DNA from 2 places in the Micromonospora sp. NPDC051141 genome. Region 2 is predicted to be linked to the other one. Evidence: riboswitches for the same ligand, from Rfam matches in the RefSeq annotation. Region 2 holds a riboswitch; the other holds the start of a gene.
What was found. A riboswitch is a leader RNA that binds a small molecule or an ion and turns the genes downstream of it on or off. The one in region 2 is predicted to bind cyclic di-AMP.
Positions count from the first base shown of each region.

Region 1 (5,070 bases), on a different contig from region 2:
GCCCCGCCCGCTCCCGCGCCAAACCCCGGCCGCTCCGCCGGTCGAGCGACGGGGAACCGGACGGGGTGGGCGGAATCACCCGTACGCGCCGGGGACCGGGTGTGCCTGCGGGATGCGCGGGCCCGCTACCCTGGGTCGGCGGATCGGCCGACCCGGTCCGGTCGTTCGGCCGGTCGCTGGTCCGCGTCGAAGGGGAAATCGGAACCCGGAGGTGCGGTTTGGGCTCACCCAGGTGTGCCCAGTCCGCGAATTGCTCATCCCGGGGGGTGGCGACCGGGGCCGTTGGAGGAATACTCTCGGTCGCGGCCCGCGTACTGATGAGGCGCCCGTTGGGGCGAGTGGAGGTGCTCGCGTGAGCCTGTCGATCGTGAAATCGGTGCGTCCGGGTGGTGTCGTCCAGATCGCGCCCCGTGGGGAGATCGACGTCGACACCGCGTACGAGGTGCGGGAAGCGATCGCCGAGGTGCTGGCCAAGGCGCGTCCCGTCCGGATCGAGCTGAACATGCGGCTCGTCACGTTCATCGACTCGGTCGGCATCAGCGCGATGGTCGCCGGCTTCCAGACCTGCGAGGTCAGCGGCGTCAAGCTCGTGGTCACCGAGCCGAGCCGGTTCGTGCACCGGCAGCTCTGGGTGACCGGCCTGCTCGGTCTCTTCGGCGCGCCGGAGCCCTGGTTCGCCGATGAGGCTCCCGAGGTGCTCCCCGGCGCCTGAGCGCCACCCGCCCACGCACCGATCCTGCGTCCGGCCCCTCGCCGGCCGGGGGACCTTCGACCCGTTGCCAGGCCGGCCCCGGTACGGGACGATCGTCCGGACCCACGACGGCGAGGGGGACCGGTTGCAGAGCAGCGACAGCTTCAGCTACACCGTGCAGGCCCGGTGCAGCCGGGCGGACGCGGTGGCCCTGCTCGGCGACCTGAGCCGGCAGGGCGAGCTGCATCCGCTGATCGTGCGGGTCCGGCAGTTGCCGCCCCGGCCGGGCGCGCTGGCCAGCTTCGCGATCACCGACCGGCTGGAGCTCGGTCCGCTGCACTTCCCGGTCACCTACCAGGCGGACGTGCTGGTCGCCACCGAGGACGAGGTGGTCACCGTCGCCCGGCAGCAGCCGGCCACGACGGTGCGTAACCACACCCGGCTGCGCGACGAGCCCGACGGCGTGGTGCGGATCGACGTGGAGATCACGCTCACCGCGCCGGCACCGCTGTTCGGTTACGCGTTCCGCCAGGCACGGGCCGCTCACCTGGGCCTCGCCGCCCGCCTCGGCGCGACGCTGGAGGGCCGGCCCGCCTGATCCGCCCCCACGGCTTCCAGACGGACAGCACGGTGGCGATCAGCAGCAGCGTGGTGGAGACGGCCGGCGGCACCACCAGGTCGACCCGCAGGTGCGCGTCGGCTGCCCCGGCGAGCGCGCCGAGGTGCCGGATCCGGGGGGTCAGCAGGAGCAGCACCAGGCCGAGCATGACGGTGGTGAGCGCGATCTTCACCAGCACCCATCGCCAGCGCAGCAGGCCCCACGGAGTGAGCAGGGCGCTGGCGGTCCCGATCAGCCAGACCGCCACGCTCAGCGGTGCGAACAGCCAGGTGACCACCAGCGCCGCCGCCGGGTAGACCACGTCGGGATCGGCGCCCCGCAGCCCGGCGACGCCGAGCGCGAGCAGCGTCAGGTCGGTGCCGAGCCAGCCGAGCGAGGTGGCCAGGTGCGCGGTGAGCAGCGCCTTGCGGCCGGCGGGGGAGAGTCGTCTCATGTCCCGATCGTCGCCCCGGGGGGGGGGGGGGGGGGGGGGGGGGGGGGGGGGGGGGGGCCGGCGCGCGGCGGGGGGGGCCCCCCCCCCCCCCCCCCCCCCCCCCCCCCCCCCCCCCCCCCCCCCCCCCCCCCCCCCCCCCCCCCCCCGACACCCGGTGTACGTCGTGGGGCGTAGTGCTCAGTAGACCGACAGGTGCACGTGGTTGGTGTGGTCGCTGGACGGGTCGCCGTTGCCCCCGCTGTACGACTTCCAGCCGCTGCTGGGCAGCCAGATCTGCTTGAACCAGATCACGTAGAGCACGGCGAGCGGGTCGGCGTTGCGCACGAAGTACGCGGCCAGGTTGTTGCCGTACGTCCGGTCGCCGCCGCTGGCCACGCCGCCGAAGCCGCTCTTCTGGGCCGCGAAGTCGCAGGCCCGACCCTTCGGGTGCTCGCCGGAGCCGCTGGGTCGGTGGCAGGAGACGTACCTGGTGAAGCCGGCGGCCTGGGCCTGTTGCAGCGCGTGCAGCGTACGCGGGGTGATGCAGCCGCTGGCCGGCGTCGGGTCGTTGACGCTGCACGACTCGGCCGGCCAGGAGCCGTCGGAGTTGCGCTTGGCCGGCTTCGCGTTCGCGGTGGAGGTGCCCCGGATCCCGGTGCCGCCGCCGCTGCTGGCGGACGGCCGGTTGTTGGCCTCCTCCAGCGCCTGCTCGGCCTGCTCCTTGCGCTTGGCCATCACCGTGACCTGCTTGCGTTGCTCGCGGACCTCGCCGTCGAGCGCGGTACGGGTGCGGAGCGCCTCGTCGCGGGTGATGATCAGCTCGCGCAGCGTCCGGTCCTCGTGCGCGGCGACCGTCTCCAGGGCGGCGGCCCGGTCCATGAAGCCTTCCGGGCTGGTGCTGCCGAGCAGCGCCGCGGCGGTGCCCATCCGGCCGGTGCGGTACGCCACCTCGGCGATCTCACCGACCTTGGCGTTGCGCTCGACCAGCTCCGCGTCGATCGTCACGAGTCGTTCGTTGAGCTGCTTCTGCCGGGTCACCGACCGGGTCAGCGCGGCCTTGGCCTCCAGCCAGCCCTTGCTGGCGGCGTCGAGCTTGGCGCGCAGCGCCGGTGTGCCGCCCTCGTCGTCGTCACCGGGCGCGGCGGCGAGCCGGCCAGTCGGGGGCGCCGCCGAGGCGGGGGAGACCGGCGCCGTCACGAGGCCGAGGGCCAGCATCGCGACGAGCATGGCCGCCATCCGGGCGGCCGTCCGTCGTACAGGTGCCACTGGGGGCATTCACGTGTCCTTCCGTCAACCGCCGACCGGGTTAGCTGACGGGTTCGGGACGGAAGATCCCTACCGCTGACGCGGATGCACCCCACGTACGTGGTTCCCCGGCTCGCCCCGCGGGCGATTAGGCGACGGCCGCTCCGTCGGCGCCGGATGACGCCTGCGGGTCGGCCGCGACCGAGCCTACCGGCGTTGCCCGGGGTCGGCTCCGCCACCCGGAACCGAATACCGGGCAAAACCGGCATAAGCCAACAATAGCCACTCGAATTTAAGTCTGTCCTAACTACCAGCCGGTCGGGCCGCAGGCGCCGGCGGACGCTCCGGGTTCGATCTGCAACGTGGCGTGATCGATCGAGAAGTCCTCGTGCAGCGCGGCCCGGGCGGCGGCCAGCACGGTGGCGACCTCCGCGCCCGGATCGGTGGTCAGGTGCGCCGAGGCCACGTCCATGCCGGAGGTGAGCGTCCAGACGTGCAGGTCGTGCACCTCGGCCACGCCGGGCACGGCGGTCAGCCGGTCGTGCACGGCGGTCACCTGGAGGTGTTCCGGCGCGGCCTGCACCAGGATCCGCACCGCGGCCCGGCCGAGCCGCCAGGTGCGCGGCAGGATGAACAGGCCGATCGCCACCGCGACCAGCGGATCGGCCCACCACCAGTCGGTGACCGCGATGACCAGCGCGGCGCCGATCACGCCGAGCGAGCCGAGCAGGTCGCCCAGCACCTCCAGGTACGCGCCACGCAGGTTGATGCTCTCCTGGGCGCCGGAGCGCAGCAGCGCGAACGCGGCGATGTTGGCGAGCAGGCCGAGCACGGCCACCACCAGCATCGGCCCGGCGAGCACCTCCGGCGGCTCGCCGAACCGGCGTACCGCCTCGATCAGGACGTAGACCGCGACGGCGCCGAGCAGCACCGCGTTGGCCAGCGCGGCGAGCACCTCCAGCCGGTAGAGCCCGAACGTGCGTTGCGGGTCGGTCCGGGCGCGCCGGGTGGCGGTGATCGCCGCGAGCGCCATGCCGATGCCGAGCACGTCGGTGAACATGTGGCCGGCGTCGGAGAGCAGCGCGAGCGAACCGGTCGTGACGGCGGCCACCGCCTCGACCACCATCAACACGGCGAGCAGCGCGAACGCCGCCCAGAGCCGACCGGAGTGCCGGTGCGCCGCGTTGGCCACCGCGGCGCTGTGGTCATGACCTGCGCCCACGCACACACCCTCCCGCCCCGGGTCCCGGACGGACCCAATCTATGCTCACATCGCTATGTGTGCAAGTGACTGGGGCGTCAGCCCACCGGATCGAGCGTGGTCAGGCGCTGGGTGGCCCGGGACAGCGCGACGTAGAGCGTGCGGACACCCGAACCCGGGTCGGCCCGGATCTCGCTCGGCGCGACCAGCACCACCCCGTCGTACTCCATGCCCTTGGCCTGGAGGCTGGTGACCACCTGGAGCCGGCCCGCGTCGAGGTCGCCCAGCCAGCCGGCCACCTCGTCCCGGCGCGGCACCGGCGTGATCACGCCGACCGTGCCCTCCACCTCGGCCAGCAGCACCTGGACCGCCTCGACCGTGGCCGCCGGCAGCTCGGCCGCGGCCACCGTCCGCTCCACCGGTGGCACACCGGTGGAGCGCACCGCGACGGGCAGCGCCAGGTCCGGATACCGCCGGCGGATCTCCGCCGCCGCCACCGCGAAGATCTCCGCCGAGTTGCGGTAGTTGGTGGTCAGCTCGAAGCGACGCCGGGGCCGCCGCCCCAGCGCCTGGTCACGCGCCCGGTCCAGCTCCTGCGGATCGCCGGTCCAGGCGGTCTGCGCCGGATCGCCGACCACGGTCCACGAGGCCAGCCGGCCGCGCCGACCGACCATCCGCCACTGCATCGGCGAGACGTCCTGCGACTCGTCCACCACCACGTGGGCGAAGTCGCGGTAGTCCACCGGGCGCTCCCGGGCGGCGGCCCGGGCCGCGCGCTGCCGATCGGCGTACGTGCTCAGCTCGCGCACGCCGCCGGCCAACTGGTACGGGTCCCGCTTCGGCTTCGCCCGCCGCACCGGCGTGCCGAGCAGCGCGTCCAGCTCGTCCAGCAGCGCGACGTC
Region 1 covers NZ_JBITFD010000011.1:96,611-101,680, reverse strand. The annotation lists gene ACIA6B_RS21235 (STAS domain-containing protein) at 353-712, shown strand; gene ACIA6B_RS21230 (SRPBCC family protein) at 777-1,289, shown strand; gene ACIA6B_RS21225 (hypothetical protein) at 1,183-1,743, opposite strand; gene ACIA6B_RS21220 (coiled-coil domain-containing protein) at 1,921-2,997, opposite strand; cyclic di-AMP (ydaO/yuaA leader) riboswitch at 3,002-3,132, opposite strand; gene ACIA6B_RS21215 (cation diffusion facilitator family transporter) at 3,275-4,189, opposite strand; gene ACIA6B_RS21210 (HelD family protein) at 4,267-5,070, opposite strand, start outside.
Region 1: another riboswitch for cyclic di-AMP. It lies ahead of ACIA6B_RS21220 (coiled-coil domain-containing protein); the one in region 2 lies ahead of ACIA6B_RS03895 (C39 family peptidase).

Region 2 (5,070 bases):
CCGGCGCCGCGTCCGGCCTAGAGATAGGGGTCGAGCAGGGCGAGCACCGCCGCCGGGTCCTCGACGTGGGCGTGGTGGCCCAACCCGGGCAGGGTGGCCACCGGCACGCCGAACGCCTTGAGCTGGGCGTCCGTCACCATCGGATCCGTCTCGCCGCGCGCCAGCAGCACCGGCGCGTCGGCGGCGGCCAACAGGGCGGGCATGTCGGGCTCACCCACCGCGAACGCGGCCGGATCCATGGCCAGCCGCCACCGTCCACCGCCCCGCTCGTCGCCGCCGGGGTGGCTCCGGTGCCCGCGGCCGTCCTCCCGCCGCAGCCCCGCGTCGACCACCGGGTGGTCGGGGGCGAACAGGCCGGCGAGCCCGGAGACCCGCAGGTAGCGGCGGGCCGCCTCGTCACGGGTGGCGAACCAGGTCACCGGCCGGGCCGCCAACTCGTCCGCCTTGGCCAGCTCGGCCGGTGACCAGACCACCTTGATGCCCAGCCCGACCACCGCGTCGACCGGCAGGCCCCGCTGCCGTGCGGCGAGCGCCAGCGCCACCACACCACCGAGCGAGTGCCCGAGCAGCACCAGTCGGTCGTGCGGGCCGAGCCGGAGCGCGTCGAGCCCGTCCGCCACGCGCCGCGCCAGGGCCGCGAACGAGTACCCGGCGCCCGGCAACGGCGGTGACCAGCCGTGGCCGGCCAGGTCGGGGGCGAGCCAACGTCCCTGCCAGCGACGCTCCAGCAGCGGCGCCCAGGGCAACCACACCTCGCCGGTGGCGCCCATGCCGTGCAGGAGCACCAGGTGGCGGGTCGCCGTCGCATCGCCCATACGCCGCAGTCTGCCACCGCACGGACACCCCGCGCGAGACCACGCACGGCCGGTGCCGCCCCGGGTCGAATGGAACGCGGTGACCGTCCTCGGAACCGGGAGACACCACCGCGTCGTTCCAGAAGCTGGGCGCGGAGCGGTGTCGACGCGTCGGGCACGCCGGGCGGTGCTTGCGCCCGCAGCGCTACGAACTTGAGGGCGTGGACGGGTCGCCGTCCTGACCCGTCCACGCCATCAGGTTTGCAGGCTCCGGAGCACTGACTGTCCGCCAGCCAACGGCCGGGTGGGGCGGCGAGTGGAACGCGGTGGACGTCTGGGCGCGCGTGAGACATCCGTAGCGTTCCAGTGCCGGGCGTGCCTCAGTGGGTGCGTTGTCCGGTTTCGGGGTGGTGGGCGGCACGCTCGCGGCGGAATCGTCGACGGGGTGGCGGCGTTGTATCCCGGTGCACGGCCGAGGAAGGCAAGCGGCCCCCGCCGCCGGCCCCGCCCGGGAATGACGGTGGGTCCCCGGTCGTTGCACACACTTCCGGCGCCGCGATTGAGGCCCCCGCCCCGCGAGCAGCCAGAACTTGTCTTGTGCGCCTGACGGTGCCCGCACCCCCCGGGTGCGTTGACCCCCGAATGGAGCCCCCCGTGAACACGATGCTGCGTAAGAGTGTGCTGGGTATTGCTGGTCTGGCTTTCACCGGTGGTGTGTTCGCCGGTCCGATCGCCGGTCACGTCGAGTCCGCGCACGCCGCTACCGCCGGCAAGCCGGTCACGGTGGCGAGCGTGCAGGGTGAGCAGTCCACGATCAACCTGAACGACGAGCAGACGGCCAACGTCAAGGCGATCATCGCGGCGACGAAGAAGGCCGGGCTGCCGGAGCGGGCCGCGGTCATCTCGATCGCCACCGCGTTGCAGGAGTCGAAGCTGGAGAACCTGGGTCACCTCGGTGACCGCAACGACCACGACTCGCTGGGTCTGTTCCAGCAGCGCCCCTCCTCTGGTTGGGGCACCCCGGAGCAGATCACCGACCCCGAATACTCCACGCTCGCGTTCCTGAAGGGGTTGAAGCAGGTCGACGGCTGGCAGGACATGCCGCTGACCAAGGCCGCCCAGACCGTGCAGGTGTCGGCCTACCCGGACGCGTACGCGCAGTGGGAGAAGCAGGCCACCGACCTCGTCAACCAGCACTGGAACAGCTGAGACACCACGAAGGCCGGCACCCCGAACCGGGGTGCCGGCCTTCGACGCGTACGGTCAGGCGGAGTAGCCGCGCGTGGCCATCCAGTTCGCCAGGTCGATGGTGCTGACCCAGTACGCCGGCAGCGACGGGTCCGCCGAGTCGGCGATCCGTACGGTCCGGCCGTCGTTCTGGTAGCCGACCACGGCGATGTAGTGGCCGCCCGGGAACGAGTGCCAGCCGCCGTTGGTGTCGGTGGCGTCCCCGACGACGTTCGAGACCACCGCCCGGCCGTTGCGGACCGCGTTGACCACGTCGGCCTGGAGCCGGTCGATCTGCTCCTTGGTGGCCGCGCCAGGAATCATGCGGGTCCGGTACGGGTCGCCCTTGACCTGCTGGTTGAGCACCCGGGTGGTGTCCTCGGCCGAGTTGGTGCCCATCTCGGTGGTACCGAGCGCGACGGCGAGCGTGTCCTGGCTGCGCTCGATGCCGGTGGCGCTGAGCGCGTTCCGCACCGCGGCCGGGCCGCAGTAGTAGTAGGTGGTCTGCGCCTGGTAGTCGTAGTCGAGCACCTTGCTCGACGGCGGCTTCGGCGTGGCCTTGCGGGTGGTGTCCGGGTCGGCGACCTTCGCCGACGGCGAGGCCGTGGGCGAGGCGCTGGGCGAGCGGCGGGGGGAGGCGCTCGGCGAGGCGCTGGGCGACGCGCTCGGCGACGGGACGGCGATGCGCGCCTCGCTGCGGCTGGCGGTGTCGCCGAGGCGGGAGCCGAGTTCCGCCACCGCGGCGGTGTTCTCCTGCCGGGTCGGCGCGTCGTCGGTGGCGGTCAGCGCGGCGCCGGTGCCGCCGGCCAGCACGAGGGCCGCCGCCGAACCGGCGATGATCTGGTACGGACGCTCGGTCGCGAGGCGACGCAGGTGGCGCTTCAGGTGGTACTTCACGGGTTTCCTCCACGGGGGTGGGCGGCACGCGCCGACCCCGCGCGTGGAGGAACTCACACGCGCTGGCGGGCGGGACGGCCGCGGGAAGTCGCCCGGATGCCGGGCGGGACGGGGTCGGAAGCGCGTCGCGTCAGGCGAGCGCCGGCACCCCGGGGCCGTGGAGGCGGGGAGACGTTCGGGGGGTGGTGGGCACGGGATGGAACTCCTTCCGTGGCCGCCGACCGGGTTAGCTGACGGATTCGGGCGGGAAGTACGCCCTACCGCGGCCGTGGGCTCGCGGATTCACCCCGGTGTTGCGTTGGGTCCCCGGTTCGTATGCACGATTAGGCGGGTCGGCGCGGCGTCGCCATCTGCGATCGGGAACCGCACCGGACGCGCCGACACTACCGGCGGGTACACGCCCTGCCAAGCGCCCTCACCTGCGTAAACGTCCTCTACGACTACGGATTCGGAACAGCCGGTCACCGACCTCCCTCAATGGGACGAGCGGCCAGCTCGGCGCCGTGCGGCAGGAAGCGGACATCCGGACGGCGGAGAACCGGGCAACGGGCGCAGCAGGGGCCATCGATCCGGCCGGTCGCCGGCGGACACCTCCGGTGACCGGCCTCACCGGTTCCGGGTAACGATTCGGTCGACGTGCTCCCCGGGGGCGCTCAGCCGACGCGGGCCGGACGCCACCGGGCCCCCCGCACCGCCGACGGGACCGGAACGCGGCTCGCCGTCGGGACGCGGGACGTGGGCACCGGCCGCAGCGCCGTGGCAGCCGCGTACGCCTCGGCGGCGAGCGTGCGGGCCGCCTCGGCGGCCAGTTCGGCGTCCCGCCACGCCAGGCGTTCCCGCTCGGCGGCCGTCTCCCAGCCGGCCCGCCGACCGTCGCGGACGGTTCGGGCCAGCACGATCTCCTGCTCGGCCGGGTGCCGGCGCGGGTCCCACCCGTTGCGGTGGGCGAGCACGTCGGCGAGCTGGCGGGCGGTCAGCTCCCCCCGCCAGTGCGCGGTCATGGCGGCGTGGTGCAGCCAGCGCTCGCGCGCCGCGTACTCGGCGGGGGTGCGGGGGGTGTGCGGGGCGGGCAGCGCGCCGGCGCCGGCCAGGCGGCGGGCGGCGGCGTCCGCCTCGTCGTAGGCCCTCCAGGCCCGTTCGGCCTCGCTCTGGGCAGCCAGCCACTGCTCGCGACGGCGACGGGCGGTCTGCGCGGCCCCGGCCGCGGCCACCGCCACCTCGTCGGCGTAGCGGGCCAGGTCGGCGCGGTGGAGCGCCTCCGCGTCGACCGGTTCGGGTGCCGGCTCCTCCGCGCCGTCGCGTTCCGGTCGCGCGACCAGCACGGCGAGCAGGACGAGGGCGAGCACGGTCAGCGCCGACCAGATGGCGGCGGCCTCGGGGACGGCGGTGAGGAAATTGAGAAGAACGGTCTGCGACATGGTCGGCACCTCACGGAAGACAGTGGCGGGTAACTCCGCACGGCCGGTCGGGGGCGGGGCGCGGCCGGAGTTCGGGCGCCGCCGGGCCGCCGAGGGGCGGTGCGGGGTGAGGTTCGGTGGGCGCGGTCACGGGCCGGGCCCGTGGCGGGTCAGCGGGCGGGCGTGGACCTCGGCGGGTCAGCGGGCGGGCGGGGCCCGCGGACCGGACGGAGCCGGCGGCTGGCCGACCGGGAACGGGTGCCGCCCGGTCGGGGGCGGGACATCGCCCACCGGCTGCGGCTCGGGAACGCCGACGTGGCTCCGCTGCCGATCGACGGCGGGGACGCCCTGCCGGTCGGCGACGGCGTCGCCCTGCCGCTCGGCGACGGTGACGTCCCGCCGGTCGGCGACGGTGTCGCCCCGCCGGTCGGCGACGGTGTCGCCCCGCCGGTCGGTGGCGGAGCCGGCCGGTCGGTCGGCGACACGGCTGGCCGGTCGGTCGGCGTCGGCGGCCCGCAACCCGGCGACCGGGCCAGCCGCCGCGGGTGCGATCGGGGACACGCCGGTCGGCAGCGTGGCGGCACCCAGCGAACAGGCGACGACCACGGCCAGGCTGGCCAGCGTCCGGGCGACCCAGCGCGCCACCCACCACACGGGACAGGTGAGCGCGATCGGAGCCACGGGAACAAATTACCGCCGATCCGGGCACAGCGCATCGTCGCCCGGCGTGTCGCGACGCCGTTGACCAGGGTGGA
Region 2 covers NZ_JBITFD010000002.1:332,972-338,041, reverse strand. The annotation lists gene ACIA6B_RS03910 (CDP-glycerol glycerophosphotransferase family protein) at 1-21, shown strand, start outside; gene ACIA6B_RS03905 (alpha/beta fold hydrolase) at 18-815, opposite strand; gene ACIA6B_RS03900 (hypothetical protein) at 1,449-2,003, shown strand; gene ACIA6B_RS03895 (C39 family peptidase) at 2,058-2,918, opposite strand; cyclic di-AMP (ydaO/yuaA leader) riboswitch at 3,119-3,258, opposite strand; gene ACIA6B_RS03890 (hypothetical protein) at 3,572-4,336, opposite strand; gene ACIA6B_RS03885 (hypothetical protein) at 4,514-4,960, opposite strand.